3 regions of the Odoribacter sp. N54.MGS-14 genome follow, and region 3 is predicted to be linked to each of the others. Evidence: riboswitches for the same ligand, from Rfam matches in the RefSeq annotation. Region 3 holds a riboswitch; each other region holds the start of a gene.
The links. A riboswitch is a leader RNA that binds a small molecule or an ion and turns the genes downstream of it on or off. The one in region 3 is predicted to bind cobalamin.

Region 1 (7,403 bases), on a different contig from region 3:
TTTCATTATTTTTAGATATAATTTCTATTAAGACACTTCAAAAAGGAAAAAAGTTAAGACAAAATATTACTTTTTGGGGAAAAGATTTAAAATAAAGCAAATAACAATAGACGGTCTTTCAGGTAAGGCAGTTTTTCCCGGATCATCCGGATTGCTCCATTCATTTGAACCTTGGCACTATTTTCCGAGATTCCTAATTTCTCGGCAATCTCCTTAAATTTGTAATCCTCCGTGACACGTAAACGAAAAACCTCTTTCATCCCCGGGGGCATCTTATCGACAATGACCTGCAACTCATCCAACACGGAGCCTTCATCGATCGCGTCTACGGTATCCGAATACAAATGGGCTTCCAGTACATTCTGTATATACGAGTCTTTGATTTTCAAATTCCGGAGGAAATTCAAACAACGATTCCTTACCATCACAAACAAATAGGCTTTTACCGAAGTCGTTATATTCAGTACCTCGCTTTTTTCGAGAAGATCCATGAACAAATCCTGTACGATATCATGAGCAGCCTTGGGATCGCGTAAATAATTGGCAGCGAAACGATACAAACGGTTATAATATTGCTCGAACAAGAAAACATAAGCTTTCTCTTCCCGGTTCTTTAACCGTTTCACGAGCAAAATATCGTTTTCATCCATACATTATCATTTTTACTTCACGATGATTTCGTCCGTGAACAACCAACCGCGTAAATCCTTGTCCGAACGGGCCTGGTAACGCACGTAACGGGTCGAGGCACATCCTGTCCAACCGAAGTTTCCAAAGCAGACCGGTTTTTCTTTCGATACCTTGTATTCCTCTCGCTTCGCTTCCACGAAATTCTTCCCGTCTGTCGAGAAAGAAACGATCACTTCGCATGGTAAAAACACCTCGGGATTCACCATTTGAATAAAAGTTGCCTCCACGGAAGTTATGCAAATGGCCTTCCCCAGGTCGATAGTTACATCGAGGCGGTCCCGCGATATAAACCCCTGCCACGCGCCATCGGAATACGTCCATCCCCCGCGGATGCCATCCGTCAGGGTCTTATCCCCCTGCGCTTTGTAATGTTCGTTATAAGGAGCATTGTACACCACCGGTTTCCCCAATGCCAAATGAACGACCTTTTCCTTTGCTTCGGGACGTTCCCCTAACTCTTGCTCCAGGGGAAAAGGATGGTACCCCCGGTCACGCAACCATCCGATCTCCCGGCATACCCGCCTGCGAAAATCAGGATATGACTTGTTGGCAGGTTCACTCCACGCCACTTCAGCGATAGCCAACAAACGGGGATAAGCCATATATTCGTAATGTTCATCGGTAGGGATATACTCCGCCCACAAATTGCCCTGCACGCCATAAATCAATTTCGCCTCTTCCTCTGTGAACGCGGGAGATGCCGGGTCATACGAATACACGTTAGCCAGTGGCAAATACCCCCCGCTTGCTTCCGGCTGAAACTGCGGTGCATCCTGGTAACTATCCAGATAACAAAATTTTCCGGGAGTCATCACGACACGATGCCCGGCTTTCACGGCCCTTACTCCGCCTTCCTCGCCCCGCCACACCATCACCGTGGCATTCGGAGCCAACCCGCCTTCCATGATCTCGTCCCATCCCAACAACTTACGCCCGTGGCCGTTCAAAAACTTCTCCACACGGCAAATCAGATAACTCTGTAATTCATCCTCGTTCTTCAACTCCTCGTCCGCCATCCGCCGCCGGCATTTCGGACAACTCTTCCATGCCTGTTTGCCAGCCTCATCGCCCCCGATGTGAATATATTCCGACGGGAAAAGCGCCATCACCTCGGTAAGTACATTTTCCAGAAAAGTAAACGTTTCCTCGTTACCCACGCAAAAATCAGACCCCTTATAAGGTTCACCCGCACACGATAAACCGGGATAAGCCGCCAATACCTCTTCCGAATGGGCAGGCATCTCTATCTCAGGAATTATCGTGATATGGCGTTCCGCCGCGTAACGCACCAGCTCCCGGATATCCTCCTGCGTGTAATACCCGCCTTGAGCGGCAGGATCCTCCCGCTCGCAATACTTGCGTCCATCGGCAGTATTCCACCATTTCTTCCATTCCGCTTCCGGGCGCCACGCTGCAAAACTTGTGAGCCTCGGGTATTTTTTGATCTCGATACGCCAACCGGCGGCATCCGTCAAATGCAAATGCAAGCGGTTCAACTTATAACGGGCCATAGCGTCTATCTGCTTCTTGACAAACTCCTTCGGGCGGAAATGACGCGAAACGTCTATCATGAATCCGCGGTACCCGAACCGCGGGGAGTCTTTAACCGTCACCGCCGGAACTGTCCAGCCTCCCCGTTTATCCGGCTTCATCAATTGCAGCAATGACTGCAAACCGTAAAACAAACCGGTTGCGGTAGAGGCCGATACCGTCACTATTTCCGGTTTAACTTCCAAAACATACCCTTCGGGATGAATGCCCGCATCGGATATTTTTTGAAAAAATACGACATCCTTGCCCGTATGATCTTTTCCGTGCCATTCTTGTCTCCCCGTAGATAACTCCGCTGCCGCGTAATTGACTAAACTTTCCTTCTCCGCTCCACTCAGATTGGTGTGCCATGCCGTAACTTCCGATATACGGAACTCTCCTGTTCCCGGGAGTACTTCCCTCGGGACAGGAATCACCCTTTCCTCCTGTGCCGACAATGTTCCCCAGACACCCAGGAACACGCTGAAAAACAGATTCCGTACAAACGACATATCTTCCGAATCTTTCTTTAATTCACTACTATTTCATCCACAAACAAAAACGCCGGGTAACCTTTCCCGGGATGCCAATCGGGCATTACATTCTCGGGAGAAGCCATAATCCGCATGTAACGGGCTTTCACCGGGGCAAATGTCTGCTTATGCACGTACAATCCGTTACGGTCGGATTCCTGCATCTCCGGGTATTCCCCGAAAAACACGCGCTCAAAATTTTTCCCGTCCTCCGAAACCTCTATGGCCACGGAACGCACGTCGAATATCCAATCCCCTTTTTCTACGCAATTGTGAAATGTCACGGAAGAGATTTCCTCAACCCGGCATAAATCGATCGTCACATCCATATCATTACCCCGGAAAGCGATCCAACGCCCCGTTTTATAATTGCCATTCCCCTGCAAACCATCGACAAGAGTCGTGATTCCGTTGAACTTGTACTGCTCGTTTATGGGCTGGTTAGCGACTATCGGCTTGCAAGTCGATTTGCCGAAAGTGATCTTTTCCGTCACTACGCGGCTGTTTCCTGAGGGACGCACCGCCATCGCCCGAAACGTTCCGCTTTGACTGACAGACAACACCCCCGCCGTCACCGGCGACTGAACCGTGGGTTCTGTCCCGTCCAGCGTATAATGAATCGGTGCGTCGTCAATCGTGCCCGTGAAAATATCCACCGTCCCGTTTTTCGTGTTAACGCGATAATCTGCCGTCACATCGAATATATGCTTCGCGTAATTATATCCCAGGGCATCGTACAAACGAGTCAGCCGCAACAATCGTTCTAGAAAATCAGCGTAATCTTTCTTCTCCGGTTGGCTCCACTGAATTTCGCAAAGAGCCGCCCAGCGCGGTAAAGCCATGTATTGTAATTGCGGGAAAGTGGTGATATATTCCGTCCAATGGTTCGCCTGCACGCCTTTGATAAACTTCTGCTCGTCAGAAGTGAGCATTGAAGGTATGGGTTCGTAACCATACACGTGTGCTAGCGGGGAGTAACCTCCATTCGCTTCCGGTTCTTCCTCGGTATCCTTGCTCTGGTAATGATTGAAATACAAGTAAGTGTCCGGAGTCATGATCACATCATGATGTTGGCGTGCGGCTTCGATACCTCCACCTTCCCCGCGCCAGGACATCACCGTGGCATTCGGGGCCAAACCGCCCTCCAGTGTTTCGTCCCAGCCGATCATCCGGCGCCCGTGTTCATTTAAAAATTTCTCCGCGTGGCAAATAATAAAACTCTGCAAATATTCCTCCTTCGTGTGCCTGTCGTCACCTTTGATACCCAATGCTTTGATACGGGCTTGACATTTCGGGCATTTTTCCCATCTCACCTTGGGGCACTCGTCTCCTCCTACGTGAATGTACTCGGAAGGAAAAATCTCCATAATTTCTGTCAATACGTCATCGATAAAAGTCAACACGCTGTCGTTCCCTGCACAAAGCACTTCTTCGGACACACCCCACATTCTCCACACTTCGTACGGACCTCCGGTACACCCCAAATACGGATACGCGGCCAATGCCGCCTGCATATGTCCCGGCAAATCGACCTCGGGGATCACGGTAATATAGCGTTCGGCGGCATAGTCCACTATTTCCCGTGCTTGCTCCTGCGTGTAAAAACCGCCATACGGCTTACCGTCATATTTACCGCTATTATGCCCGATCACCGTTTCCGTGCGACGGGAACTTACTGTTGTCAACTCAGGATATTTCTTTATCTCGATGCGCCATCCCTGGTCGTCGGTAATATGCCAATGTAATCGGTTCATGTTATGCAAAACCATCATATCGATAAACTTCTTCACCTCGTCTACCGTGAAAAAATGGCGGCACACATCGAGATGTACCCCCCGGTAACCGAAACGCGGCTCGTCTTCTATCCCGACAGCGGTTAATACGGGAACACTGTTCGCCTTTACAGGGATAGCCTTGCGCAACGTTTGTATGCCATAGAATACGCCTGCCTCACTTGCCCCGGCAATCACTACTCCGCTGGCAGACACATTCACACGGTACCCTTCCGGATTTTTAATACTCGAATCTAATTGTAACGTTACATTTTTCTTCCCGCGCGAACCGGTTTCCACCCGGTAATCCCGTCCGGTAGCCGCTTTCAGGTAATCCGCCAGAAACAAAGCGTTGTGACGCATTGCCTCGTTCTCTCCCGGGTAAACAATACACACGCCATCATCCAACACGAATTCCCCGCCTGAAAAATTCTCCCGGATTTCCAGCGGGGCAGGAATAATTTCGTAACACGGTTCACTCTTTTTCTCTGAACACGCTAAAAACCAGCCGGCTAAAGCAATCACGCTGACTGTTCTAAATAAATTTTTCATAATAACCATTTCATAACTACAAAAATAACACATGCAAATAAAATAGCAAACACGTGCCCAAAGTAATAGGAGAATAATATAAAACACCATCTCTTTTTTTACCGGTGTTTCGCTTTTAACAAGACCGGATTCGGTTCGGCTGTCGTTCCTGAGTCGTAGGCTTCCTGGGCGTTTCCCGGTAGTTCATTGAATAATTTCCCGGTTTGTTGCAGGAGATTTTTTTAATTTTTTCTACCTTTGTTGCAATTTTGGTGATGTAATAGATTTCATCCGTTACATAAAAGGGAATCCGGTGAGAATCCGGAATAGTGCCCGCTACTGTGAATCCCGTAATTGATAAGTTTCTTATGCCACTGTCCAATGGAGGATGGGAAGGTCGCTTTTCAGGGATAAGTCAGGAAACCTGCCAGAATTATACAGAAAATAAGCATTTCCGGGGTCAGAAATGTGATTGTTAAATATCTAATTTTCTATCATTAATGAAAAAGTGGTGTGCGCTGACAATCGTTTTGTTGTTTGTCGTTGGTCAGGTATGGTCGCAAACGACTATCAGCGGTAAAGTGGTGAGTGTTGAATCCGGGAATCCGGTAGATGGTGCCAATATCCGGGTAGACCATAGTCTTGCGGGTTGTTCGACCAATGCTAAAGGAGAGTTTATCCTTCGGAATCTGCCCGAAGGAACCCATGAGTTGCGGGTGACTCATGTCAGTTATGCTCCAAAATCGGTTACGGTAAAGAGCGGGGAAAGCCAGGTCGTTGTGCAATTGGAAAACAGCTACATCAATATCGGTCAGGTTGTAGTCACCGGAACGGGAACACACCGGCGGATGAAAGACAGCCCGGTGCCGGTATCGGTTATTACGGCTCAGGATATCCGGGAAGCCAACCTCTCGACCATGGAAGAAGTATTGACTAAGATGAATGCTTCGTTTGCTTTTGTGACGAGCGGTATGGGGACAACCATGAGTTTGAACGGCCTGAATGACGATTATATACTGGTGTTGGAAAATGGGCGCCGGCTGGCCGGGGATGACCGGATTTCCCGTATCAATGTCGCTAACATCAAGCGGGTCGAGATTTTGAACGGTGCTGCCTCGGCGCTTTATGGAAGCGATGCGATAGGAGGGGTGATCAATATTATTACCGACGATGCGAAGAATGTGATGCAGGTTTCCAGTGATACCCGTTATGGGAGTAAGGGGCGTTTCTCGGAGGCTGTGAATGCAGATTTTAATCAGGGTAAATTCGGTTCGTATACCTCTTATCAACGCTTGCAGGCCGACGGATGGCAATTGAATGCTTTGGAGGCTGCTTATGCGACGGATAAAGAGACAAAACGGAAATATCGTAATCCGGAAAAAGACAAGGCAACGGATAAGGAAGCTTCGACTGCCTTTTATTCCAATACAGTGAATCAACGTTTTACTTATGCGGTGAACGATCGTCTCACCCTGGGGATAAGGGGTACGTATTATAATTGGGAGAACGACCGGCCGGCATCGGTGTATAAATACAATATGGAGCATGAAACGTATACTTATGGCGCAGGAGCTAAATATATGATCAATAAATCTGCTTATATCGATGCCGATTTTTATTCCGATAATTTTACTTCGCGTTACGACTCGGTCAGTAAGCCCGGAGAAGCTTCCCGGGGGAAAGATACCCGGAAAAAAGTGCATTATTACAATGGCTCGTTAAAAGGTATTTTTAAACTCGGACAGGCACAAAAATTTTCTGTGGGTATGGAGTATGTGAAAGAGACTTTGATGAGTGCTACCGATGATCTGGATGGGGAAAATATGTATACGATGGCTCTTTTCCTGCAGGATGAGATCCGGTTATGGAAGAATTTTCAGGCTGTGGTCGGGTTGCGGTATATCTATAACGAATTTTTTAAAAATTATGCTACTCCCAATGTTGCCTTGAGTTATAAGTGGGGCGACCTGAATTTCCGGGCATCTTATGCCTCCGGTTTCCGGACTCCTACCTTATCCCAGTTGTATGCCACGGATGTGGCGAAAACGACGGATATGGTGACGATTCCTAATTTTAACCTGAAACCCGAGAAAAGTGATTATTTTATGCTGAATGCAGAATACGTACACAATAGAATTTCGTTTTCTGTATCCGGATATATCAATAAAATCCGGGATATGATCAACTACCGGGGAATCGATCCGGCTATAGCCGAACAGTTGGGGTATGGTAAACACGATGAGGCCCAACAGCGGGATAATATAAGCCGGGCTGAGGTAAAAGGGGTAAAAGCAGTATTGAATGTATATGCCGGAGCCGGTTTTTCGGTGGGGGGAAGTTATCATTT
Region 2 (12,803 bases), on a different contig from region 3:
GGGATCATTTTTTGATCCGGATGTTTACGTCCACCTTGTGGAGGAACGTTGACGATAGAGCCTTCCAGTAATTTCAATAGTCCCTGCTGTACTCCTTCGCCGCTCACGTCGCGGGTGATCGAGGGATTATCCCCTTTCCGGGCGATTTTATCCAGTTCGTCGATGAATACAATCCCTTTTTCTGCTGCCTCGACATCGTAGTCGGCTGCTTGCAGCAAACGGGTCAGGATAGATTCGATATCTTCCCCGACATAACCGGCTTCTGTCAGTACGGTCGCGTCTACGATGGTAAAAGGCACATGTAGCATTTTGGCAATTGTTCGGGCCAATAGGGTTTTGCCGGTACCTGTACGACCTACCATAACGATATTGGATTTCTCGATTTCCACTTCGTCGTTACCGGCTTTATGCAAAAGCCTTTTATAATGATTGTAAACGGCAACTGCCAGGTGTTTTTTCGCTTCATCCTGGCCAATGACATATTGGTCCAGAAAAGCTTTGATCTCTATGGGCTTTTTTACTTCGATATGTTCCAGGTTGAGTGTCGATTTACTTTTCATCTCTTCCTGGACGATATCATAGGCTTGTGAAGCACACTCATCACAAATAAAACCGTCCGTCCCCGCTATCAACAAATTAACTTCGTTCCGGTTACGTCCGCAAAATGAACATTTATCCTGCATCTTTTATTACTTTTGGGTCGATAAGAGCTCATCGACCTGCAATTTTCAATTTTATTTTTTAGCTCTGGTTAATATTGAATCGATCATACCGTATTCTTTAGCTTCTGCTGCTGTCATCCAGTAGTCCCGGTCGGAATCTTTTTCTACTTTTTTGTAGGGTTGACCGGAATGTTCGGAGATGATGGTATACAATTCTTTTTTCAGTTTCTGTACTTCTCTGGAAGTGATCTCGATATCCGCAGCCTGGCCTTGTACGCCACTCATCGGTTGGTGGATCATAATCCGGGAATGGGTTAGAGCCGAACGTTTTCCCTTGGTTCCGGCAGTCATCAGTACCGCTGCCATCGAAGCTGCCAAACCGGTACAAATAGTCGCTACATCACAATTGATATATTGCATCGTGTCGTAAATCCCCAAACCGGCATAGATAGAACCTCCCGGGCTGTTGAAATAAAGTTGGATATCACGCCCCGGATCGGCAGTTTCCAAAAACAACAACTGGGCCATAATGATATTTGCCACATCGTCGTCGATGGGTACTCCTAAGAAAATAATCCGATCCATCATCAAACGGGAAAAAACGTCCATGGTTGCAATATTCAGTTGGCGTTCTTCTATGATATTCGGAGTGATATAACTGTTCGTAGCTGTTTGAAACCGATGAAGGTTCAGACTACTGATCCCTTTGTGCTTTATAGCGTATTTTTTGAATTCGTCTTGTGGAAACATAGCTTTTTTATTAGTTTTCAAGGGGCTAAATTACAAAAAAACTATGCAATAGCAAAATCAATGGATATCGATCTTGAAACGGGCGACTTGAAACTTTATCCGGTGAAGCCGCGTATAATCCTATTACAGAATTTTAAATGGACGAGAAATGAGGTTAGTATTGTTTTTTCTTTTGGTTTTGTCGGTATTATGTATGTCTCAGACAATTGAACAAAAATGTATCGAGAAGCCGATTTATGAGCTGTCGGAAAATGGGAAAGGTAAAATTGTAGGTTCGATCGAAGTGAAAGAACAAGGGAAAGGAATAGCGATTCATGTCGTTGCCTCCGGCTTGAAGCCGGGACAATATGGTTTTCATATGCATGAAAAAAATACGATGAGTAATACCACCGATGACAAAGGGAATACGGTAATAGGTGGAGGACTAGGTGGACACTGGGATCCGGATAATACGCATAAACATGCAGGTCCTCATGGGGATGGACATCGGGGAGATCTGGAAATGTTACAAGTCGGGAAAGAGGGGACAGTCGATCAAACCGTGATTTCGACCCGGATACCTTTCAAGGCTGTCAAAGGGAAGGCTTTCGTTATTCATGCGATGCCCGATAATTTTATGGATCATCCGGTCAATGGAGGAAGCGGTGCCCGTATGTATGCTGCCCCTTTTTAGAGATTACAACGATTATTTTTAACACTGATAAGTCTTTTCACCAGGAACAGTATGGATCACTTTTGCAACCTGGTTGCAGGAATCTTCCCTTATTTTTGTATCGAACAAATGATAAAAGAATATGGAAGCTACTTGTCAGCGTTGTGCGCATACACATACTCATGCCGGAGATTGTGGGCATACTCATGATCAGCAAGGAACCGGATTTTTGATCCTTTCGTTTTTACTTCTCGTTGGCGGAGTTATACTGCGTTATCTGCAACTCCCTTTCTGGATGATTCCGGGAGTTGAAGTGCTATGGTTTTTACTGGCCTTTCTTCCGGTCGGATTTCCTGTGATGGTTGAAGTTTGGAAAAGTATACGACAGAAGGATATATTCAATGAATTTTCCCTGATGTTGTTGGCAACGATAGGGGCTTTTTGTATCGGTGAATATCCGGAAGGGGTAGCGGTGATGCTTTTTTATTCGGTGGGAGAGAGAGTACAACATCGTGCAGTCGACCGGGCCAGAAGGAATATCAGGCGTTTATTGGATGTCCGTCCTGAAAAAGCTTTGGTTTTACGGCAAGGGAAAGAACAGTCGGTTTTCCCCGGTGAGGTTGAGGTTGGAGAGATGATCATGGTAAAACCCGGAGAACGGATTCCGCTCGATGGATTGTTACAGGAAGAATATGCTCTTTTCGATACCTCTGCCTTGACTGGAGAGAGTCTGCCCCGGACTATAAATCGTGGTGAAGAGGTATTGGCAGGAATGATCGTCTCTGGTCAGGCGATAAGATTGAAAGTGACTAAGCCTTACGAACAAAGTGCTTTAGCCCGGATACTGGCTTTGGTTCAGGATGCTTCTGAACGAAAAGCCCCGGCAGAACTTTTTATCCGTCGCTTTGCCCGTATTTATACTCCTGTGGTATTTTTGTTGGCCTTATCGATTATGTTGTTGCCTGCTTTGGTGGCAGCTTTCCATCCCGGATTCGATTATTTTTTCAAAGATTGGGCATACCGGGGACTGGTATTTTTGGTGATTTCCTGTCCCTGTGCCTTGGTGATCAGTGTCCCTTTGGGCTATTTCGGTGGAATTGGAGCGGCTTCCCGGAAGGGGATATTGTTTAAAGGCGGTAATTATCTGGATGCTATTACTCACGTCAATACTGTCGTATTCGATAAAACCGGTACTTTGACTACAGGCCATTTTCAAGTGTCTTCGATGGAGGCGGATACCGTTTCATCGCAAAGGTTGTTAAGTATCCTGTTGACCTTAGAGGAAAAAAGTACTCACCCTGTAGCACAGGCGGTTACCCGTTATGCCCTGCAAGAGGGAGCCGGGAGAATCGGTGTCACGCATTTACAAGAATATCCCGGTTATGGATTAGAAGGTGTGATAGAGGGAAAAAATGTTTTGGTCGGTAATATTCGCTTGTTGACCGATCGGGGAATAACCGTTCCGGCAGGAATTTCCGAGCGTGTCGCTACGGTTGTTGTGTGTGCTATCGCGGGAAAATATGCCGGTCATTTATTGCTTTCGGATACGCTGAAAGCAGATGCTGTCGAAGCTATCGGGCGGCTGAAACAGTTGCATATCGATAATATTCAGTTATTATCCGGCGATAAAAAAGAAATAGTCGCTATCTTTGCTAAGACCTTGGGGATTCGGCATGCACGAGGTGGTTTACTGCCGGAAGATAAAGCGGCTTACCTGGAAAAATTGAATGCAGAGGCCGGTGTTTCTGCCGCTTTTGTCGGAGATGGTATGAACGATGCTCCGGTATTGGCTTTGAGTGATGTCGGTATCGCTATGGGAGGATTGGGGGCGGATGCTGCTATTGAAAGTGCCGATGTGGTTATTCAGACCGACCAACCTTCCAAAGTGGCTACGGCGATTTCGATCGGACGAGCGACCCGACGGATTGTAAAGCAGAATATTGCCGGTGCTATCGGGGTGAAGTCACTGATTCTGATTGCCGGTGCTTGTGGATTCGTCACTTTGTGGGCGGCTGTCTTTGCCGATGTCGGTGTGGCTTTGTTGGCTGTATTGAATTCCGTACGTATCCTCAGTAAAAAATTCGAATGATGATAGAGGAAGATTTTTGCTTACATAAACTAGTTCTCCGGGATATCCGGCCGACGGCCATCCGGGTGTTGGTGCTCCGCACTTTGTTAGAGATGAAACAGGCGATGTCGGTCTCCGATCTGGAGGCTCAACTCGATACTGTCGATAAATCCACGATTTTCCGAACTCTGACCTTATTCCTGTCCCACCATCTGATTCATGGGGTGGACGATGGAAGCGGTACGTTAAAATATGCAGTATGCGACGATAGTTGTCAATGCGCGGTCGAAGATCAGCATATGCATTTCTGCTGCGAATGTTGCCATAAAACTTTTTGTGTGAAAAGTATACATATTCCCTCGGTACAATTACCTCCCGGTTTTATCCAAACCGGTGCCAATTATGTGATTAAAGGCTTATGTGCTGCATGTGCCCTCCGGAAAAAGGAATAGTCTGTGAGGGTGGGGTCGTGAGCTATTTGCGGGGGAAATAAGATAATCTTTCTCGCACTAATTGATTCGTTGTTTCTATAAAAATCTTTCCCGGGACTGTTGTCTGTTGTAGTTAATACGGATAAAGATTTTAGGATATTTATTTCTATGTTTGTGATATTTGCCCAATCGGTTTTTAGGCTTGTTTTTTGTGATGAGGGGGTAGCAGCCGGGTCATAGTGAACGATTGTTTATAGAAGATGAACATGGCGAGTGAAACACCGATGACGAGTGCAAACATAACAAATAAAGTAGTCAGGCCATTGCGGAAGATTTCGACAATCAGTTGTTGTGACTGGGATACATCGTCGCTTTTCATAAAGCGGATGAGGGCAAGTACAGTTTTATAGGCATACATACCTGGGATCATGGGAAGTAGAGCCGGAAAAGAAAATACTTCCGCCGGACACCGGACGAGGCGGGCGGCTAACATACTTAGCATCCCGATTCCGAAAGCTGCAAAGAGTGAAGATATGGTCAGATTCAACGGGGTGTAATGTAATAGGTAGAAACGACAGGCATGGCCGAAAGCTCCCAGTAAGGCTACAACTGAAATAGCACGTTTGGGGGGATTGGAGATAACGGCAAATCCGATGGCGGCAATAGCGGCAAATAATCCGTCGGTGAGGACAGGTAACCAGAATTCGTTGTTCATAATATATCTTTTCCTAAAATTAATAAAGTCATGGATAAGCCGAGAGCGATACAAATAATTAATATCGTGGCATTGATTGTTCTGGATAAACCGACAAGGACGTGACCTTCGAGTATATCCAGGATGGAATTGATCAGCGGTACTCCGGGAATCAGAAACAGGACGCTGGTACCTAGTGCGATATCTTGGGTGGTCCCTAAATTGCAGAATACTCCGAGTGCGGCAGTCAGGGAAGCGATAAAGGAACAAATAATAAAGATGACCATATGATTCAACTGAAGTTTGGTGAGTTCCTGACGGATAAAAAAGCCGGCCAGGGTGGCAATCCATACCAATCCCATGGCGATCGGATCTCCTCCGAACAAACGGCAAAATGCAGCATTGGCACAGGCAACCAGCAACAGGACCATCCAGCGTGACATACGTGGGGTGTTGACAATGGTATTGAACCGGAGCTGCAGCTCGTGAAGTCCCGGATGGTGGTCATAAGCTTCCCAGCTCAGGGCACTCAGGTCTGATATTGTACGGAAGTTTAAAGCCATTGCTGGAATCCGTCGGACGTAAGTTCGTCGGATGGAGTAGTCTTCGGAATGTTTGACGGTCATGGTGATGTTGCGCTGAAAAATGGTCATATCCACTCCAAAGCCAAAAGACTCGGCGATGCGGGTCACGTTTTTTACAATACGTGAAGTATGGCTGCCGACTGCCATCAGTGTGGTGGCGTAATCCAGCAGAAAATTCGATAATTCCTGTATTTTTTTGCTGTGTTCCTGCATGGCTGCGTTTAGAGTTTGATTTCTGCTAAAATTTCGTCTTTACCAACGATTTGGCCGGTTTTGACACATAAACGACTGATTCGGCCTCTGTGGGTGGCGGTAATGATGTTTTGCATCTTCATGGCTTCAAGTATCAAGAGAGTGTCGCCTTTGTTGATTTCCTGACCGTTATCTACTTGGACGTCCAGTATTTTGCCAGGCATGGGAGATTTGATGATTATTGTCGCCAAGTCGCTTTGACGACTGGCCAGTATTTTTTTCCGTTTCAGAGAGAACGGAGTTTCAACAGAGAAAGTATATGCGACACCGTTGAGCAATATTTCGTATTCATTTTGTTTCCGTGAAACAATTTCTACTGGATAACGCAGTCCTTTATAAGATAAGACCAAAAATCCGTCTGCTTCCTCTATCAGGTCGAGGCGTATATTTTGCCGTTTCAAACTGAAATCATAATTATTCTTTACTGTAAATTCGAATTCCGTTTGTCTGTCGCTGAGAGCGATGTATTTACTGATTTCTTTATTATTCATATTTGGTACTTATAGATTTCTGATTCGTTTGTTCAATACCCAGGGGTCGATTTGTGTGTCGGGACCGATTTCAGGAGTATTTTCGTGTGTGTAGGTATACACGGCGAATAGAGCTGCGAGCAATTCTTCGTGCGGTTCGCGCCAGACCGTCGAATGGAGGCGGGTTTCAATGAAGGAGGTGTCGAAATCACCGTTACGGTAAGTTTCGTTGTGTAATACTGCTTTGCAGAAAGGGATTGTGGTACGGATCCCTTTCACATGGAAACGTTCGAGTGCCGAAAGAGTCCGTTCGATGGCTTGTTCGCGGGTGTCTCCGGTGACGATCAGTTTGGCTACCATAGAATCGAAAAAAGGGGTAATTTCTGAACCGGGGGCAATACCGGTTTCAATGCGGATGTGATTGCCTTGTGGTAAACGAAGTTGACGGATAACACCGATACTGGGAGAAAATCCGGCTTGTACGTCCTCTGCGTTGATCCGGCATTCGATAGACCAGCCGTTGAGGTGAATCTGAGATTGACGCAACGGTAATTTCCGGCCCGCAGCGATATTGAATTGTAATTCCACCAGATCGATTCCGGTGATTTCTTCTGTAACCGGGTGTTCCACCTGAATACGGGTGTTCATCTCCATGAAATAGAAATGCTTCTGATGGTCGAGCAGGAATTCCACTGTTCCCAGACTTTGATAGCCTGCCTGTTTTGCCAGGGAGACTGCTGCTGCTGCCATTTTTTTCCGGAGGCGTTCGTCGAGAGCGGGTGACGGGGCTTCTTCCATCAACTTCTGATGTTTACGCTGTATGGAGCATTCCCGTTCGCCCAGATGCACGACATTTCCATAATTGTCGGCTACAATCTGAAATTCGATGTGCTTCGGGTTTTCGAGGTATTTTTCGATAAATACCGAAGGATCGTTAAAGGCTACCTGTGCTTCTGCGGTTGCTATTTTGTAAAGTTGTTCGAGTTCATCCTGATGATGGACAATACGCATTCCTCGTCCTCCTCCGCCCGATACTGCTTTGATAATGACCGGATAGCCTAGTCGTTTGGCAATTTTCCGGGCTTCATCGAGGGTATGTACGGCTCCTTGGCTGGCTCCAAGCATGGGGACTCCGCTCTGTGCGGCAATTCCTTTTGCTGCAACTTTATCGCCCATAAGTCGGATGACTTCGGGTGAAGGGCCGATAAAGACGATTCCATTATCCCGGCAGCGTTCGGCTAATTCCGCGTTTTCAGACAGGTATCCATAACCTGGATGTAATGAGTCGATCTTATATTCCCGGGCTAGTCCAACCAATCTGTCGATATCCAGAAATTCCGGTATATTCCCATCGGTTTCCGGGAAATTGATCACGGCATCAGCAGCTGATAAATATACAGCTTCGGGTTCTTTGGCTGTTCGGACGACATAAGTTTTGATGCCCATGCGCCGGGCTGTACGGGCAATTCGGATGGCTATTTCGCCTCGGTTAGCTATTAAAACTGATTTTATCATATCTATTTCATTATCTTTTTATTTTGTCCCCCTTTTCTTTCGCTTTTATCTTTTTAAAGCGGTATATTTCCATGTTTCCGGCGGGGTAGACTGACTGATTTCTTTTCTAAAGATTTAAGTACCCGGATGATTTTCAGTCGGGTGACGGACGGGTCGATGACTTCATCGATAAATCCTTTTTCGTTGGCGATATAAGGATTGGCAACCTCCTCCCGGTATTGTGCCAGTAATTCTTTTTTCAAAGCAACGGGATCTTCGGCAGCGGCCAGTTCTTTGTGGTAGAGAATGGCGATTGCCCCTTCGGGTCCCATGACAGCGATTTCTGCTGTCGGCCAGGCAAAGTTGTAGTCGCCACCGATCCCTTTGCTGTTCATAACGATATAGGCTCCTCCGTAAGATTTTCGCAGTACGACGGTGATTTTGGGTACAGTAGCCCGGGTGTAAGCATACAATAATTTTGCTCCATGGCGGATAATCCCGGCATGTTCCTGATCAGCTCCCGGCAGGAATCCGGGAACGTCTTCAAGAGTAAGGATGGGAATATTGAAACTATCACAGAAATTGATGAAACGGGCAGCCTTGACAGAAGAGTTCATATCCAAAGTACCGGCCATCACCTGAGGTTGGTTGGCGACGATTCCGGTTACATAGCCTCCGAACCGGGCCAAGCCGATAATGATATTGGGGGCATAGTTTTCAGCTATTTCCAGAAATTTACCTTTATCGGTGATCAGCCGGATGATATTCCGGACGTCATAAGGTTTGTCGGGATCTTCGGGAACAAGGTCTCTGAGACTTTCTTCTATACGGTCCGCCGGATCGTCGGTGGCCAGATAGGGAGCATTCTCGATATTGTTGGAAGGAAGATAGGAAAGCAGCATTTTCACTCCCCGCAAAGTGTTCTCGTCATCGTTGAAAACAAAATCAGCGACTCCTGATTTGACAGCATGTACTGAAGCCCCTCCCAATTCTTCGGGAGAGATGGTCTCATTCAACACTTGTTTAACGACATTGGGGCCTGTAACAAACATATAACTGGTTGCGGCAGTCATAAAGATAAAGTCGGTGAGTGCCGGGGAATAAACGGCGCCGCCTGCTGCCGGACCCATGATCACCGATATTTGGGGAATGACCCCGGAGGCCAGTACATTACGGCGGAAAATACCGGCATATCCGGCCAGACTGGCCACTCCTTCCTGTATGCGCGCTCCTCCCGAATCGATCAGGCCTACAACAGGAGAACCTGTTTTCAGGGCCATATCCTGTACTTTTATAATTTTGGCAGCGTGTACAGAACCCAATGATCCTCCCTGAACATTGAAGTCCTGGGAATAGGCAAATACCTGTCTGCCGTTTATATTTCCAAATCCGGTAATAACTCCGTCTCCATAGGAACGTACTGTTTTACCGAAAGAGGTGGTGGCCGATGGAGAATAAGCATCGACTTCCTCGAAGGTGCCTTCATCAAAAAGAAATTCTATTCGTTCCCGGGCTGTCAGTTTGCCGCGGTTGTGTTGTTTTTCTTCATATGCTTCGCCGTATTGCCGGGCTAAGGCTTCCTGTCTCGCCAGGAATTTTTCAAACGATTTTCTCATGCTAAGTCAGTTTACATCTATTAATTGCTTTATTATTCTGGCAATCTCTTTTAAGATTCGTAAGTGTAGCCGATTGATAATTACTCGTTAATCATCGATTGTTACCGTTGAGCATGGCTTAAACTTAGCTTTCACAAAATAAAGAATACGCAGGGGTATATTTACCCGGACGGGTGTCGGTCTGATAAGGGCTGACTCTGGCTTTATTCCGCGAAAGCATTGTCAATTCGCTGAGGCAGGTATCCTGACTTTCACCGTTTTAGCCGTCCTTCCCGTCTTATGCTGACAGTGGACATGATTGGCCGAACTTTTATGGTGATTACAGTTGCGCGACAGTCCGTGATTTTCACACGGTTCCCTATTCTCCCCATCGTAATGAGGCACCTGAGCGATCTGATTCACATCTTGTAAAGAACTTCAATGGGACAAAAGTATAAAAAATCTTTTATCCGTTGAAATTTTAATAAAATCTTTCCCTTTTCCTTTGTTTTGTTGTTGATTATCAGTGAGTAAAAATTTGTAACTTCTTGTTTTTATAAGAGGCGGGTCTTTGTTGTCCGGATGATCGTCGATTATTTTTATGCATTCCGTTGTTTTTAATCGATTTTTTACTTCATCGGACGTTGAGAGAGGAGAAGGAAGTTCGGGTGAAGGAGGTGTTATTTTATGATTTTTTAGGAGAGGTTTGTTTCATTGCTGCAATTATTTTTCTCATTTTATTTAAAAATTAAAGAAAAAAAGTAGGAATATAAATTTATTTAGGTACATTTGCGTCGTCATGGTGACTCATCCTCACACGGAGGAATGAGTTGAATAGGGAATCCGGTGAGAATCCGGTACTGTACCCTCAGCTGTATGTTCTTTAAAAAGGGTTTTGCATTCTTATGGTCACTTTTTCCTCCGGGAGAAGGGAAGGCCGCAAAATCCGGAACAAGTCAGAAGACCTGCCTGACCTATAATTGCCAGTTGTTCTGGGGAATAAGGACAATGGGTATGTGCGTTGTTTTTCACAATTATTTTGGGAAAAGGGATACGGGTGTGTCCTGGAAAACACGAAGGCATAACCTCGTTTTGGGAGGATGTGTAAAGGATGCTTTTTTATTTTTTAAAAAGGCTGGCGCTATCGTTTCCGTAAAGGGAAAGACGTATGTTATATAGCATACGATAGTTGTCCTTTGTGTCTTTTGATTAGAGAAATAATTCTTTAAATATTGTATTGTTAATCAATAAAACGCCACTAATTATGATGACCAGAGCTGAGTACATTGAAAGCCTCCGCAGATTGAATCTGAAGGTTTATTTTATGGGTGAGCTGATCGAAAATCCTGTCGACCACCCGATGATTCGTCCTTCTATGAATTCTGTAGCCAAAACTTATGAATTGGCTGAAAAACCGGAATATCAGGATCTGATGACTGTTTATTCACCGCTGATCGGCAAGCGGATCAACCGTTTTTGCCATCTCCACCAAAGCACGGAAGATTTGGTGAATAAAGTGAAAATGCAACGTTTGATGGGACAAAAGACGGCAGCCTGTTTCCAGCGTTGTGTGGGAATGGATGCTTTCAATGCCATTTTCTCTACCACCTATGAGATGGACCAGAAGCTTGGGACAGAATATCACAAGCGGTTCACTGAATATATGAAGTTTGTACAGGAAAACGACCTTACGGTTGACGGAGCGATGACCGATCCGAAAGGTGACCGTAGTTTGTCGCCCTCCAGACAGGAAGATCCGGATATGTATATGCATGTCGTGGAAGTGCGGGAGGATGGTATTGTCGTACGGGGAGCAAAAGCTCATCAGACCGGGGCTGTCAATTCGCACGAACACCTGATCATGCCTACTGTGGCCATGAAAGAAGAGGATAAAGATTATGCCATTTCGTTTGCTGTCCCCTCAGATGCCGAAGGCGTATTTATGGTGTACGGCCGTCAGTCCTGTGATACCCGTAAAATGGAGGAAAATGCCGATATGGACCTCGGAAATGCACAGTATGGTGGGCACGAAGCACTGGTTGTTTTCGATAACGTGTTTGTTCCCAATGAACGGGTGTTTATGTGTCGGGAATATGAATTTGCCGGAATGATGGTAGAGCGTTTCGCCGGATATCACCGTCAGTCTTACGGAGGGTGTAAAGTCGGAGTCGGGGATGTATTGATCGGTGCAGCTGCCCTTGCCGCCGATTACAATGGCGTGCCCAAAGCCAACCACATCAAGGATAAGCTGATCGAAATGATACATCTGAACGAGACGCTTTATGCTTGTGGTATTGCCTGTTCGGCAGAGGGTGAAAAGATGCCTGCCGGTAACTATCAGATCAATCTGTTGTTGGCCAATGTCTGCAAACAGAATATTACCCGTATGCCTTATGAGATTGCCCGTCTTGCAGAAGATATTGCCGGTGGGTTAATGGTGACCATGCCATCCGAGCAGGATTTACGCAGCGAAAAGATCGGTCCTTATGTAGAGAAATATTTGCAGGGAGCAACCGGGACTTCTACCGAAAACCGGATGCGTATCCTGCGCCTGATCGAAAATATTACCTTGGGTACGGCAGCTGTTGGATATCGGACAGAATCTATGCATGGAGCAGGTTCACCTCAGGCACAGCGTATTATGATCTCCCGTCAGGGAAATCTGGCTGCGAAGAAAGAACTGGCTAAAGTGATTGCTAAGGTGGATGAAAGCAAAGATAGAAAGTAGTAGTAGTTTTGAGGAACGGGTCCGGGAGATCGTACTTTACCGGGTCCGTCCTCATTTACTGGAACATGGCGGGGATTTGAGTGTCAGGGAAATCCGGGGCCGGGATGTCGGAATTGTGTTTTCCGGAGCCTGTGGAGCCTGTCCTGCGGCACAAATTACGGTGGAACAAGTGGTAGAGAAAGGTTTGCGTCGTGAGCTTGGAGATAAACTCGGCCGTGTGTATCTGATCAACGAAACAGATGAGGGCTTACTCGCTTTTGCCCGGAAATTATTAAACCGAAAAAGGTGATCAAAACGAGGATTATGGAATGGAAAGAAATATATAAAAACAGGTTTGCGACAGTGGAGGAAGCTGTCCGTGCCATAGAAGACGGAGACCATCTTGTGTTCGGACATGCTGCCGGTTGTCCGCAGGTTGTGCCG
Region 3 (12,803 bases):
TGGATGCCGGTATGCAGAAAGGTGTAAAATTTTCGAGTGTATTTTCAGTCGGTAATTCTGCCCAGTTAGGCGTGGAAGAGGTCCTGGAATATTGGGACGAATCTTTCGATCCTGAGACAAGTTCACGGATTAAATTGATGTATGTAGAGAGTATCGATAAACCGGAAAAATTATTGAAGCATGCTTCCTCACTGATCCGGAAAGGTTGTCGTATCGCTGCGATCAAATCAGGCGGTTCCGCTGCCGGAAGCCGTGCTGCTTCGTCGCATACCGGAGCTTTGGCCAGCTCGGATGTAGCCGTGGAAGCTTTGTTCCGGAAAGCCGGTATCGTACGGTGTAACGGGCGGGATGAACTGGCCACGGTGGCGGCTATTTTTAACTATCCAGAATTGAAGGGAAAGAATATGGCTATCGTAACCCATGCCGGAGGACCGGCCGTAATGCTGACAGATGCCTTGTCGGACGGGGGAATGGAAATTCCTCATTTGGAAGGACCGAAGGCTGAAGCATTGCTGGGACAGTTGTTTAACGGATCTTCTGTAGGTAATCCCATTGACTTTTTAGCGACAGGAACAGCTGAACAATTGGGAATTATCCTGGATGCCTGTAACCGCGATTTCGATAATATCGACGGTATTGCAGTGATCTTCGGTAGTCCCGGGCTTTTCCCCGTTTTCGATGTATATGAAGTATTACGTGAAAAAATAGCTACTTCCCCGAAACCGATTTATCCCATATTCCCCTCTTCGATGGTGGTGAAAGAGGAAATCGACGAGTTTGTAAGGAAAGGTGGCGTTTACTTCCCCTATGAAGTGAATTTTGGTAATGCTTTGTGTAAAATATACCGTACTCCTGCTCCGCAACCTGCCGAGCCCGAATTGCCGGAAGTAGACCGGAAACGGATCCGGGCTGTCGTCGATCAGGCTGAAAACGGCTATCTGTCACCTGAACAGATCCATGAATTGCTGGATGCTGCCGGTATTGCCCGGGCAAAAGAAGGAGTGGCCGATAAAGAGGAAGAAATTGTCGGTTTGGCCCGTCAGATCGGTTTCCCGTTAGTGATGAAAGTAGTAGGACCTGTCCATAAATCCGATGTCGGTGGGGTAACCCTCAACGTAAGGGACGAAGCGACGGTACGCAGCGAATTCCGTCGGATGATGCAGATCAAAGACACGCATGCCGTCATGCTGGCTCAGCAGTTGTCCGGGACCGAAGTGTTTATCGGGGCTAAACGGGAAGATAAATTCGGACATATGGTGTTGTGCGGATTAGGAGGTATCTTTATCGAGGTATTGAAAGATGTGAAAGCAGGCTTGGCTCCGATTGCCCAACCGGAAGCTTTGGATATGATCCGTAGTTTGAAATCGTATAAGATCATTCAGGGAGTACGGGGACAAGAACCGGTGAACGAACAAAAATTCGCCGAAGCCGTGTCGAGGGTGTCCATGTTAGTGAAAGTGGCTCCTGAAATTTTTGAGATGGACCTGAATCCATTACTCGGTAATAAAGAAAATGTGGTGGCGGTGGATGCCCGTATCCGGATTGAAAAATGAAAAAACAAGACTTTATTTTTATACTGGGGGTAGCGGTTTTGCTGCTACCCTTTTTTATCTGCCGGCCTGTTTACGAATGGTATCATGCTTTTAATGCGGCTCATGGCATGATCATGAGTTTCCTGAAATTTGCCATCTTGTCGACTTTGGGAGAGATGATCGGCTTGCGGATTAGTGCCGGCGTGTATTGCCGGAAAGGATTCGGGGTTTTGCCCCGGATGTTTGTATGGGGGATATTGGGGATGGGCATTAATATGGCGATGGTTATTTTTTCGAATGGTACTCCGGCATTTTTGCAATACCTTGGCATGCAGGAGGCTCCGGCGGTTTTTCATGCACCGGGATTGTGCTGGGCTAAAGTAGGGGTGGCTTTTGCCGTGTCGGTGAGTATGAATACCATTTTCGCTCCGGTATTTATGACGCTGCATAAAATTACGGATACCCATATTCTGATGCACGGCGGTACACTCCGTGGTTTCTTCACACCACTGGATATGGGAGGGATCATGAGCAGTTTGAATTGGAGGGTGTTGTGGGGATTTGTCTTTAAGAAAACCATCCCTTTCTTCTGGTTCCCGGCTCATACCATCACTTTTCTGTTGCCCGGCAATATGCGGGTATTGTGTGCTGCCTTGTTGGGAGTGGTATTGGGAATCCTTTTAGCGGTAGCAGCCCGCAAAGGGGACACTTCCGCACCGGATAAGGGAAGGGTTGAAAGAAAGATATAAATAAAATGCGGTTTTCTGAATTGATTTATTCAGTCGGAAAACTATAATTTAAAGTTCTTTAATTTCTTTGACGGGAAGGCCGGTCAGCTCACTGATATCTTCTGCGGCAAAACCTTTTGCTTTCATATTACGGGCGATTTCCAGCTGTTTCTTTTTTTCGACTTCTTTCCGGCCTTTTTCCATCCCCTCCTCTATTCCCTTTTCTTTGGCGAAAGCGATTGTCATTAACTGGTCGCGATAGACCTTGATACTTTCGTCGTACTTTTCGCGTTCTTCTTTTGTCAGTGATGCGAGTCGATGATTTTTTCCAGTTTTTCGAACACCGCTTTGCGGGCCTTAAACGGTAATCGGTTTAGTGTTTCCATATTCTTTAATACATAAATCCAGCGTTCAAAATCAGTTATACATTCTTCTTCTTCATTCGTAAAAGCCGGAAGTTCGATGAAAATAAAGCGTAGTTTATCCGAAAATACCTCGTGTGTATTACGGTCGGAGAGTACGATGTCCGTACACAGTTTGCCCGGAGAATCACCCAGGCGGAAATTCATGAAGAACACACCGATCCTGAATATGCCGTTCACCTACCAACAGATCGTTCAGAAAGTCGATCAGCAGACCCTTTGTCATTTCCTATCCGAAAATGATTTTGAATCCGACATCTGTAAAAGGATTGATAAACTTCGCCATGATAGTTCTGTTTTCATACAAAGAAAGCGAATTTCCTTCGTATGACCAAGCATATCCGTTATTTCCTGCATCCTGTTTCTGCCATACGATATATCCCCCTGAAAGAATCGTTAACGGAACAAAATCTCGCATAGACCATGCTACAGTCAATGGCTCCCCGGTGGCTGGAAATACAGATCTCCTGTAAGAATATGGTCGCAGTCTGTCTGAAAAATTGGAAAATATCGTAAAAGTATCTTCTTAAAATAAAAAAATCGATATCTTTGCATCCGATTTTGGTGTCACGATTCTGCTGCTACGGAAAAGTGATGAAAAGGGAATCAGGTGAGAATCCTGGACAGACCCGCTGCTGTAAGCTCTGCTAAAATCTTCAACAATACTTTAGCCACTGTTCTGGAAAGAATGGGAAGGGCGTTTGAAGATTGGAGTAAGTCAGAAGACCTGCCGAAATGATGTATGATTGATAAACCTTCGGGGATTAAGGTTGCTCGATTCGGACTTGATTTTTTTTACAAAGGGTGTGCTTTACGGCAGGGATTATGCCGGAAAACAATTTCCAGTCAGGATTCTGCAATATGATTTCTTTTCAGGTGAATTTAGAATTATGCAAAATGTTACCGGTAAACGGGGAAGCGCCGGTGGCACATGAATGGGGTGAATTTATGCAAGTTTTTTGAGGGGAAACTTTCAATTTGTTGGGAGTAGCTTTGCTGCTGTTACAACGAATAAACTTGTATGTGATTAGCAAACAATAATTTATGTCGGTGTAAAACAAATTCAAGATGAAAAGGAAATTTATTTTAACTTCTCTTGCCCTTACGTTCTGTATGGGCATGTATGCAGAGCAACCTGTAACTATAAAAACCGATTCCATGCGTCGGATAGATTTGGAGGAGGTGATGATCCATGCGACTAAAACCGGAGCTTTATTAAAAGATCTTCCGAACAGGGTAGAGGTGGTGACCAAGCGGCAGATCGAAGCTTCGGGGATCAATAATCTGACGGACCTGTTGAAAAATTTTGTTAATGTGGATGTGATCGAATATCCGGGATATAATTCTTATTTCAGTATTCGGGGATTCAAACCGACAGAAGGAAAATATACGACAGTCCTGATCGATGGAGTACCGGCCGGTACTACCAATATGGCGACACTTTCTTTAGGCGATGTAGAGCAGGTGGAAGTACTGAAAGGCCCTTTCTCCGCCATGTATGGTTCGGATGCGATGGGTGGAGTGGTGAACATCGTCACCAAACGGAATAAGGATAAACTCACCGGAGGAATCAAAGTTGCAGCCGGAAGTTATCAAACTTCCAAAGGGGCTTTTCATGTCGGTGGACGGATCTACCGGGGGCTTTCTTTCGATGCCTCTTTCGATTATACTGCTCAGGCACGAAACTATAAGATCGGAGACCATAATCTCTTGCATATGTCGGCAACGGATAAAGCTATCCTCGGTAAAGATACTTATGGTATTAAAATGAATGGCTCTCGGCATAGCGGTATCGCCGGTAAAGGCCGTATCGGTTATGATTTCGGGAAAAACTGGTCTTTGAATTTTACCGAGATTTTTTTTGTGGGTAAGGACCTGCCGACGGGAGGAAATGTCTGGGGGGCTAACGGATTGAAAAAGAAAGATGTCACCCGGTATACCGAAAAATTGGAACTCAACGGAAAAGTGAATAATCATAGTTTGTTTTTCGCTCCTCATTACTCTACAGCTAAGACCGATACTTATACGGCAGACACCGATACGGCTTATGTGTATTCGGGTAACGAACTGAATACTTATGGATTTACAGTACACGATAATCTGATTTTAGGCAAACAAAGAATTGCTTTCGGATTCGATAACAATAATGAAGTCAGTGAGATAACCAGTTTTAAAGCGCGTGGTGAGATTAAAGCACCTTATCAACCCCGTTTCCGGAATACGGCTTGGGGGATATTCCTGCAGAGTAACTTGAAATTATTTAAAGAAAAATTGGACTTGTCGGTCGGATTGCGCTATGATTATATCGATTTTAAACTTCGGAAAACACCTGGTTTGGAGAATGAAGAGAAATCGGAAAGTTACAACACTTTCAATCCCAATATCGGCGCAAAATACAATATATACGGCGGTATGGCCGTCCATGCCAGTTTCGGTACAGCTTTCAGCATGACCGATGCTTATCAGAAAGCCGGAGAATTTTTGTACAGCGGTACGCTTACCGTAGGAAATCCTGATCTGGATCCTGAAAAATCCCGTACGTTGGATGCCGGTTTGACATTCAGCCGGCCGGAACTGGGGGTAAATTTTGATTTTACTTATTTTTATACGTGGAATGATGATCTGATTGTGGAAGAGGCATGGACCGATGAAGAAAGCGGACAAAAGTACAAAACGTTCAAGAATGCCGATAAAGCAAAAAAAAGTGGAATGGAAATTATGGCTTCTTATGACTTCGGCCGTCTGTTCGATAGTGACTTTGCTTTGAAGCTTTATGGAAATCTGACCTGGATGTTTACCTATCAGGATCAGACTAAAGGAGTATGGAACAAAACATTATCCGTTCGGAAACAGAATGCCAATTTCGGACTCGATTTCTTGCATCAGAAAGGATTCAGTGCGCGGCTGAACGGACGTTTTGCCGGACATCGCATCGAGAAAAACTTTATCGGTGATAAATATCGTCCGACATTGAACGATTTGTTAAGTGAAAGCCAACCCGGGTATTGGGCTGATAAACTGATTAAGCATCCGCAATTTATGGTGTTCGATTTCTCGGCCTCTTGTCCGCTTGTAGAGAATGTGTCGGTCGGTTTGAATATTAACAATTTATTCGATGAAAATTATACCGAAAAGGATGGTTATAATATGCCTGGGCGGAATTTTCAGGTAAGAGCTGCTATGACTTTTTGATCTGAAGACATGTATTTATTGCTGATGACGGATATATAATGGGGATATGAAAGGGATTAAGTATTATTTTGTTATTTTGTCACTTTGTTTTGGGCTATCTTTGACAGCCCAAAACAAAGTCAGTTTTCTTATCGATGACGGTTTTTGGGTCGGCGTAAACCGGAGCATGCATTTACTGGCGAAAATGCATCCGGAGGTAGCGGAGAAATGTCAGTTCAAGGAATTTATCTATTCCAACTATCACGAAAGTGATATGGATTTTTTTGAAAATTCCGATCTGATATTCGTCGCTTTGCATAATAATGGGTTGGTTTTTAAAGCTAAACCTCAGCTGTTGTCTGCTTTGAAACGCGGAGCGAAGGTTTATGCGCTTAATTTATCCCATGAATACGATGCCGAATTGCAGGAATGGGGGATCTGTTTCGATCCCTGGACATTGGCCGCTTTTAAAAGCGGAGGAGAAAACAATATCATGAATATCGTTCTGAAAAAACTGAATAAAGATTTACATTTCGATTGTGAATATCAGGATATTGAAGAAACTCCCCTTTCCGGAATATATAACTATAGAAATAAAAAATTACATACCTATATCGGTTCTTATTTAGCCGAGAGAACCGATATCGACACCCAGGCTCCCTGGATCGGATTGATTATTGGGAGAAGCGATCTGACCAAATCGCAGTATTTGTATATCGATGTATTTATCCGGAATATCGAAGAGAAAGGTTTTAATGTATTACCCGTGTTCACCTCTCAAAAACCGGGACATCACGAAGAACAGGTGATCGAACGGTTTTTTATTTCCTGTGATAGTCTTCCCCGCGTGAGTGCCCTCTTGAATCTGGGATGTTGGTATAATACAAGGCCTGAGCAGGAAAGGGTGGTACTGGAAAAATTAGGAGTGCCGGTGATCAATGGGATTATACTGAGTACGAATCAAAAAGATTGGGAAAAATCTTTAGTCGGAATAGATATTTACAATCGGTCGAATTTGGTGGCTATACCCGAATTAGCCGGTTATATCGAACCTTCTGTTGCTGTCGTATTCGACGATTTCGATCATAATATCCGGATTAAGAATATGATCGGTTATCAGATGGAAACGCTGCTCGGGCGTATAAAGAATATCCATAACCTGCAGACAAAGCCTAATCGTGAAAAGAAAGTGGCCCTGATTTACTACAGCTATCCTCCCGGAAAAGAAAACATAGGGGCCAGCTACCTGAATGTACTTCCCCGAAGTATTTTATCTATCCTACAGAGAATGCGGCAGGAGGGGTATGATACCGGCGGGCAGCCGATCGACAGTGCTGCTATTTTTAACCGGGTGATGGACTATGGAAGGAATATCGGTTCCTGGGCTCCTGCAGAGGTGGATAAATTGGTGCGTAAAGGAGATCCTGTATTGGTACCGATGGAAGTGTACAAAGAATGGTACGATAAGTTATCGTTGAAGATTAGGACGGAAATGGAGAACAAATGGGGAAAACCCGAAGAGTCTGAACTGATGGTTTGGAAAGATTCTTCCGGGAAATCTTATTTTGTGATCCCGGTGGTGAAATACGGAAATATCATACTGACACCTCAACCTCCCCGGGGATGGGAAGACAATGCGAAGAGTTTATATCACGATCCTCTGGTTCCTCCCCCTCATCAGTATCTGGCTTATTATCTTTTTTTGAAGTATGGCTTTCACGCAGATGCACTGGTGCATATCGGTACTCACGGCACGCATGAGTGGTTGCCCGGAAAAGAAGCCGGACTCGGTCCCGATGATTATCCCGAAGCGCTGATCATGGATGTACCTAATATTTATCCGTATATTGTGGATAATGTGGGTGAAGGCCTGCAGGCGAAAAGAAGGGGACAGGCCGTGATTATCGACCACATGACTCCTCCTTTCGATAAGGCTTCTTTAAATCCGGAATTGCGGGATTTGAAAAGTGGCATATCTAAATACTATGATCAAAAAAGCAAAAGCCCGATCTCGTCGATGGCGCAATTCAGGGATCTGGTTCTTCGGATAAAAACACTCGGACTGGATAAGGATTTGAAGCTGGATACCATAACGGATCAGAATCTGGAAGATATCGACGATTATCTGAAAGAGATAGAAGAAAATAAAACCCCTTTCGGCTTGCACACTTTCGGTGTATCCCCTGATGAGGCTTATACGAAAGCGACAACGGAAGCTATTGTATCAATGCAAAAGGATTTGATGGGAAAAGATTTGGAACTTTTCAGGGAGCAGGTACAAAAGAATATCGCAAAATCGGGGAAAGAAGAATTGGATGCTTTTATCCGGGCTTTGAATGGAAAGTATGTCCGGGCAGGAACAGGAAACGACCCGATCCGGAATCCGGGTGCTCTGCCTACAGGTAAAAACTTTTTTGCTTTCGATCCGAGACTGATTCCTTCCAGAATGACTTGTCGGTTGGGAGAGCAATTGGCAGAGGAGCTGATAGAACAGTATAAGGCCGAACACAACGGGGAGTGTCCTCCTAAAGTGACCATAAATTTGTGGGCGGTGGAGTGTATCCGGAATGAAGGTACGATGGAAGCCCAGGCTTTAAGCTTACTTGGTGTGAGACCTGTTTATAATGCTTCCAATCAGGTTATCGGTCTGGAATTGATTCCGCAGCATGAGTTGAAACGTCCGAGAGTAGATGTCGTTTTTGCTCCATCGGGATTATACAGGGATATTTTTCCCGAATTGATGGCTCTGCTGGATAAGGCAGTCAGCCTGGCCAGAAGTGCCGATGAAAAAGATAATTTTGTCCGGGAACATATCCTTGAATCTGAAGATAAGTTGAAACAACTGGGGGTTCAGGAAGATTCGCTGGCCCGGCGCATCGCTTCGGTACGTTTGTTTACGACCCCTTCGGGTGCTTATGGCACCGGGGTTAGTGGGACGGTGCAGGCTTCGGGAACCTGGGAGGATGAAAAGGACGTGGCGGAAGTTTATTTTGACAAGATGAGTCATTTGTATGGCCAGGGATTTTGGGGAACGAAAGTAGAGGACGAATATACCTATTTACCGAAAGGCTTTTCGAAAACTGTATTTAAAAATGCTTTGTCGGGCACCAGGGTGGCTTTACACAGCAGGACTTCGAATCTGTATGCTTTGCTGGATAATGACGATATGTTTCAGTACCTCGGTGCTACCGGTTTGGCCGTTCGGACGATCGACGGGAAATCACCGGTGGTCATGCTGACGAATCTGGTCGATCCTTCGGCTCCGGGACAGGAGACACTCGAGAAATTTCTGGGACGTGAACTGAAGACCCGTTATCTGAATCCCAAATGGGTGGATGCGATGGTGGACGAGGGATATGCCGGTGCCCGTTTTATCAATAAAATGGTTTTTAATCTTTGGGGCTGGGAGGCCACATTACCGGAATCGGTTAGCGATAACGACTGGAATCAAATCTATGATACTTATGTCATGGATAAATATCGACTGGATATAAAAGAACGGTTTAAGAAGAGCGGCAATTTATATGCCTATCAGTCGATACTTGCCCGTCTGCTCGAGACGGTCAGGAAAGGATATTGGAAAGCGGATAAAAAGAGGGTGGATCAGATGTTACTTCAGTTTAATGAAACCATACGGGAAGCCGGATTAGCCTGTAATCTGAATATTTGCAACAATGAAAAACTGATGCAGTTTATTTCTGACCGGATCAATGATATGCCTTCGCTGACCACAGAGGAAAAATCCCGCTATAAATCGGCCTTGGATGATCTGAGACACAAAGCTAAAACAGAGGATGCCGATGCCGATTCGACTACTGACGGAGGTAATGACAAAATTTATGAACTTCAGATTCAAGACGATAAATGGTTATTTAAACAAAAATAAAGCGCAGAGAAAATTTTTTTAACAAAAACAAACCGTCCCGTTCCTTTGCCGTATATAGGTTAGATATCATATAGGTTTGACATTAAATTATGCGATCCATGAAAAAGGAAAATCAACCAGGGAATTATCAGCTGAAAGCTGATCTGGAAGGGAATTATTTGATAGATAAAGAGCATAAGGCTACAAAACGATTAGGAATATTTTATGCACCTTCGGGAGGCAGCGTTCATAAAGTGGCCCGTCTGATCAAACAAAAACTGGTAGATCTGCAACCGGATCTCTTTGTTATTTCTGATGTCACTCCACTGCGATTACTGGATTATCACAATCTGATCCTGGTCTGTTCGACTTTAGGCCGGAATACCTGGGAAATGGAACAAAAAGATCCCTGGTCGTCATTTTTACCCAAAATGCTCCGGATTCGTTTGGAAGGTCGAAAGGTTGCTATCGTCGGGTTGGGGGATCATGTCAGTTATCCGAATAATTTTGTAGACGGAATGGGCATATTGGGCCAGACGATCGGGGAAATCGGTGGGCAACTGATCGGAGAAACAGAGACCCGCGATTATATCTTTAATGATTCGCGTGCTTTACAGGAAGGTAAATTTATCGGTTTACCGCTGGATGAGGATTATGAGGCTGATAAAACAGAAGATAGGGTAGATAATTGGTTGGAAAGGATCCGGCCTGAATTGAAAAAATAGGGGCGGCCTGCCAGGTAGAACAGAAGAAGGTGGCTGAAAAGTCATCCTGGAGAAATAAATGGAAGTATATCAAAAATGAAATTTGACTTAGTTTGTTGTTTTTGCCTTTACCTTTGCTATTTCAAATAAAAGTATTACCTTTGCAATTGATATGACCTCCCACGCTTCCCGTTGAACAGCGCACCCGGGGAGGTCTTCGAGTTTTTATATGGTAGTTTCAATAGAATTGACTGATAAAATTGATTATACAAAGAAGCCGTTGACTCTCGCCGAGCAAGTCGCACGGCTAAAACAACGGGGGCTTGTTTTTGATGATGAAAGCGAGGCAACTGCTTATCTTTTCAATATCAGCTACTATCGGCTTCGTGCATACACTTATCCGTTCCAAGAGAACGGCGAAGATTCCGAACACACCTTCACTCGCAAAGATATTCACTTCAAGGACATCATTGACCTTTATTGTTTCGACCGCAGACTGCGTTCACTTATTTTCAATACTATTGAGAAGATAGAAGTGGCAGTGCGCACAAAAATTGTACAGGTATATGCCGAAAGCACAGGCGATAGCCATTGGTTCAATGATGAAAGTTTATATCGTTTCGGCTATGATGATTTGATGGATCGTATTGATGCTGATGTAAATCGCAGCAATGAAGATTTCATCAAGCATTACAACTCCAAATACGACAATCCTTTGATGCCGCCGAGTTGGATGGCACTCGAAGTTGTGTCGTTTGCCACATTGAGCCGTTTGTTCCAATCCTTAAGGTTAGACAGTCGTAAAGAGTACATTACCGAACAATTCGGTTTGAAGAAAGTGGCAATCTTGGAAAATTGGCTACACTCCATTTCCAATCTCCGTAACTGTTGCGCTCACCACAGCCGAGTGTGGAATCGTCGTTTTATGGTCAGTGTAATCCTGCCATACAATACTCTTTATCCCTTTATGGATAGAACTACAATCGGACAAATACGCACAAACAAATTATTTGCCGTGCTGTCTTGTATCGCGTATATACTTGATATTATCAGTCCAGGTAGCGACTTCAAAAAGAATATCAAAGAGTTGCTCAAATCCGATTGCCGTTTGCTCGACCTCAAAGATATGGGATTCCCTAAGTATTGGCAATCTCTCCCCATTTGGCGGGAAAAATAGCAAACTTTGTGTTTATACAAAGTGATCAACAGATAGTTAACCTCAGTGTCCCGGTAATCCTTGATTCGTCAAGTTATCGGGTTTGTTATTTTAATTGTTAGAATATTTTATTCGACAATATTTTGAGTGGTAAAGAAGTTATGATACAGGAAGTGGATGAAGCGTATCTGAATTCATTACTGGAATAATACAGTTTCAGAATTCCAACACATTTTTGCTGCCATAGTCCACCTCTATACTGAATGATTCTTCGATCGGGCAAATGCCTGCGTAGACCATAGCGCAGGCGATGACTCCCCGGTGGGTGAAAATACAGGCATCGGTATGGCCGGAATGGCGGAGTTCATCCAGAAATTGAGCGACACGGCGGCACTGATTTTCATAGCTTTCCCCTCCTCCTGCCGGGAGATGAATCCAGTCCTTATACCAAAGTTCAAGACGGGGGTCGGTGAGATCGTCCCATTTCTTCATTTCCCACTCCCCGAAGTTAAGTTCTTTTAAACGGTCGTCGAGGATCGGTTCGTGAAAGCCACAAAAGGCAGCTAGCTTCCGGCAGCGGGAGAGCGGGCTGCTATACACGATATCGAACTGTTCGTTGGAAATGTTTTCTTTGACCCGGCTGGCTTCGGTTTCGAAAGAAGGGGCGACACCGACATCGCTCCAGCCGTAACAAATTCCGGTTTCGACGGCTACACGGGTATGGCGGATCAGGGTTATCTTCATAGGGAATAAGTATAAACGATAGTGGCACCGATATAAAAAAACTGTTCGGCTAAAAGTACGCTGGCCCCGCAACAATCTCCGGTATATCCTCCGATTTTACGTTTGAAATACCAACGCAAGCCGGTAAGGATAAGGAGGGTGGGGATTAAAGCTGAGAAAGGAGTCGCCATCAGCCAAAGGGCGGTGAGGCAGGGCAGGGCTACCAGGACAAATTCGCAGAGACGGATTTTGCGGTAGAGTACTTTTACTTTGCTCTCTTCTTCCGTACGGGCATAGGGTAATGTATTGATCATAACGGCGGTACAAAGTTTGGAAAGTACATCCGCTCCGATAATGACACCGGGAAGGGCCAGCGAATAAAACGAACTCAACAAAGATACATACAAGATGAAATACAGAATCAGGCCGATCGTACCGTAACTACCGATATGGGAGTCCTTCATGATTCGCAGGATGCCGGCTTTGTCATGTCCTCCGCCGA

Region 1: linked by a shared signal. The riboswitch ahead of WS42_RS08535 (TonB-dependent receptor) and the one ahead of WS42_RS06495 (TonB-dependent receptor plug domain-containing protein) in region 3 are both predicted to bind cobalamin.
Region 2: linked by a shared signal. The riboswitch ahead of WS42_RS03755 (4-hydroxyphenylacetate 3-hydroxylase family protein) and the one ahead of WS42_RS06495 (TonB-dependent receptor plug domain-containing protein) in region 3 are both predicted to bind cobalamin.

Annotation. Positions count from the first base shown of each region.
Region 1 covers NZ_LARL01000035.1:22,245-29,647, reverse strand. Annotated here, with positions in the region: partial or broken gene WS42_RS08555 (hypothetical protein) at 1-6, opposite strand, end outside; gene WS42_RS08550 (RNA polymerase sigma factor) at 87-650, opposite strand; gene WS42_RS08545 (beta-N-acetylhexosaminidase) at 663-2,732, opposite strand; gene WS42_RS08540 (glycoside hydrolase family 20 protein) at 2,750-5,077, opposite strand; cobalamin riboswitch at 5,310-5,502, shown strand; gene WS42_RS08535 (TonB-dependent receptor) at 5,557-7,403, shown strand, end outside.
Region 2 covers NZ_LARL01000010.1:25,715-38,517, reverse strand. Annotated here, with positions in the region: gene clpX (ATP-dependent Clp protease ATP-binding subunit ClpX) at 1-683, opposite strand, end outside; gene clpP (ATP-dependent Clp endopeptidase proteolytic subunit ClpP) at 735-1,412, opposite strand; gene WS42_RS03800 (superoxide dismutase family protein) at 1,561-2,085, shown strand; gene WS42_RS03795 (heavy metal translocating P-type ATPase) at 2,207-4,153, shown strand; gene WS42_RS03790 (Fur family transcriptional regulator) at 4,153-4,584, shown strand; gene WS42_RS03785 (threonine/serine exporter family protein) at 4,760-5,278, opposite strand; gene WS42_RS03780 (threonine/serine exporter family protein) at 5,275-6,054, opposite strand; gene WS42_RS03775 (acyl-CoA carboxylase biotin carboxyl carrier protein subunit) at 6,063-6,584, opposite strand; gene WS42_RS03770 (acetyl-CoA carboxylase biotin carboxylase subunit) at 6,594-8,078, opposite strand; gene WS42_RS03765 (acyl-CoA carboxylase subunit beta) at 8,132-9,673, opposite strand; cobalamin riboswitch at 9,891-10,076, opposite strand; cobalamin riboswitch at 10,436-10,639, shown strand; gene WS42_RS03755 (4-hydroxyphenylacetate 3-hydroxylase family protein) at 10,917-12,380, shown strand; gene WS42_RS03750 (NifU family protein) at 12,358-12,669, shown strand; gene WS42_RS03745 (acetyl-CoA hydrolase/transferase family protein) at 12,684-12,803, shown strand, end outside.
Region 3 covers NZ_LARL01000021.1:20,135-32,937, reverse strand. Annotated here, with positions in the region: gene WS42_RS06515 (acetate--CoA ligase family protein) at 1-1,553, shown strand, start outside; gene WS42_RS06510 (hypothetical protein) at 1,550-2,281, shown strand; partial or broken gene WS42_RS06505 (Rpn family recombination-promoting nuclease/putative transposase) at 2,330-2,908, opposite strand; gene WS42_RS06500 (hypothetical protein) at 2,912-3,100, opposite strand; cobalamin riboswitch at 3,228-3,431, shown strand; gene WS42_RS06495 (TonB-dependent receptor plug domain-containing protein) at 3,751-5,874, shown strand; gene WS42_RS06490 (cobaltochelatase subunit CobN) at 5,921-9,739, shown strand; gene WS42_RS06485 (flavodoxin domain-containing protein) at 9,838-10,443, shown strand; gene WS42_RS06480 (Abi family protein) at 10,652-11,599, shown strand; gene cobC (alpha-ribazole phosphatase) at 11,795-12,322, opposite strand; gene cobS (adenosylcobinamide-GDP ribazoletransferase) at 12,319-12,803, opposite strand, start outside.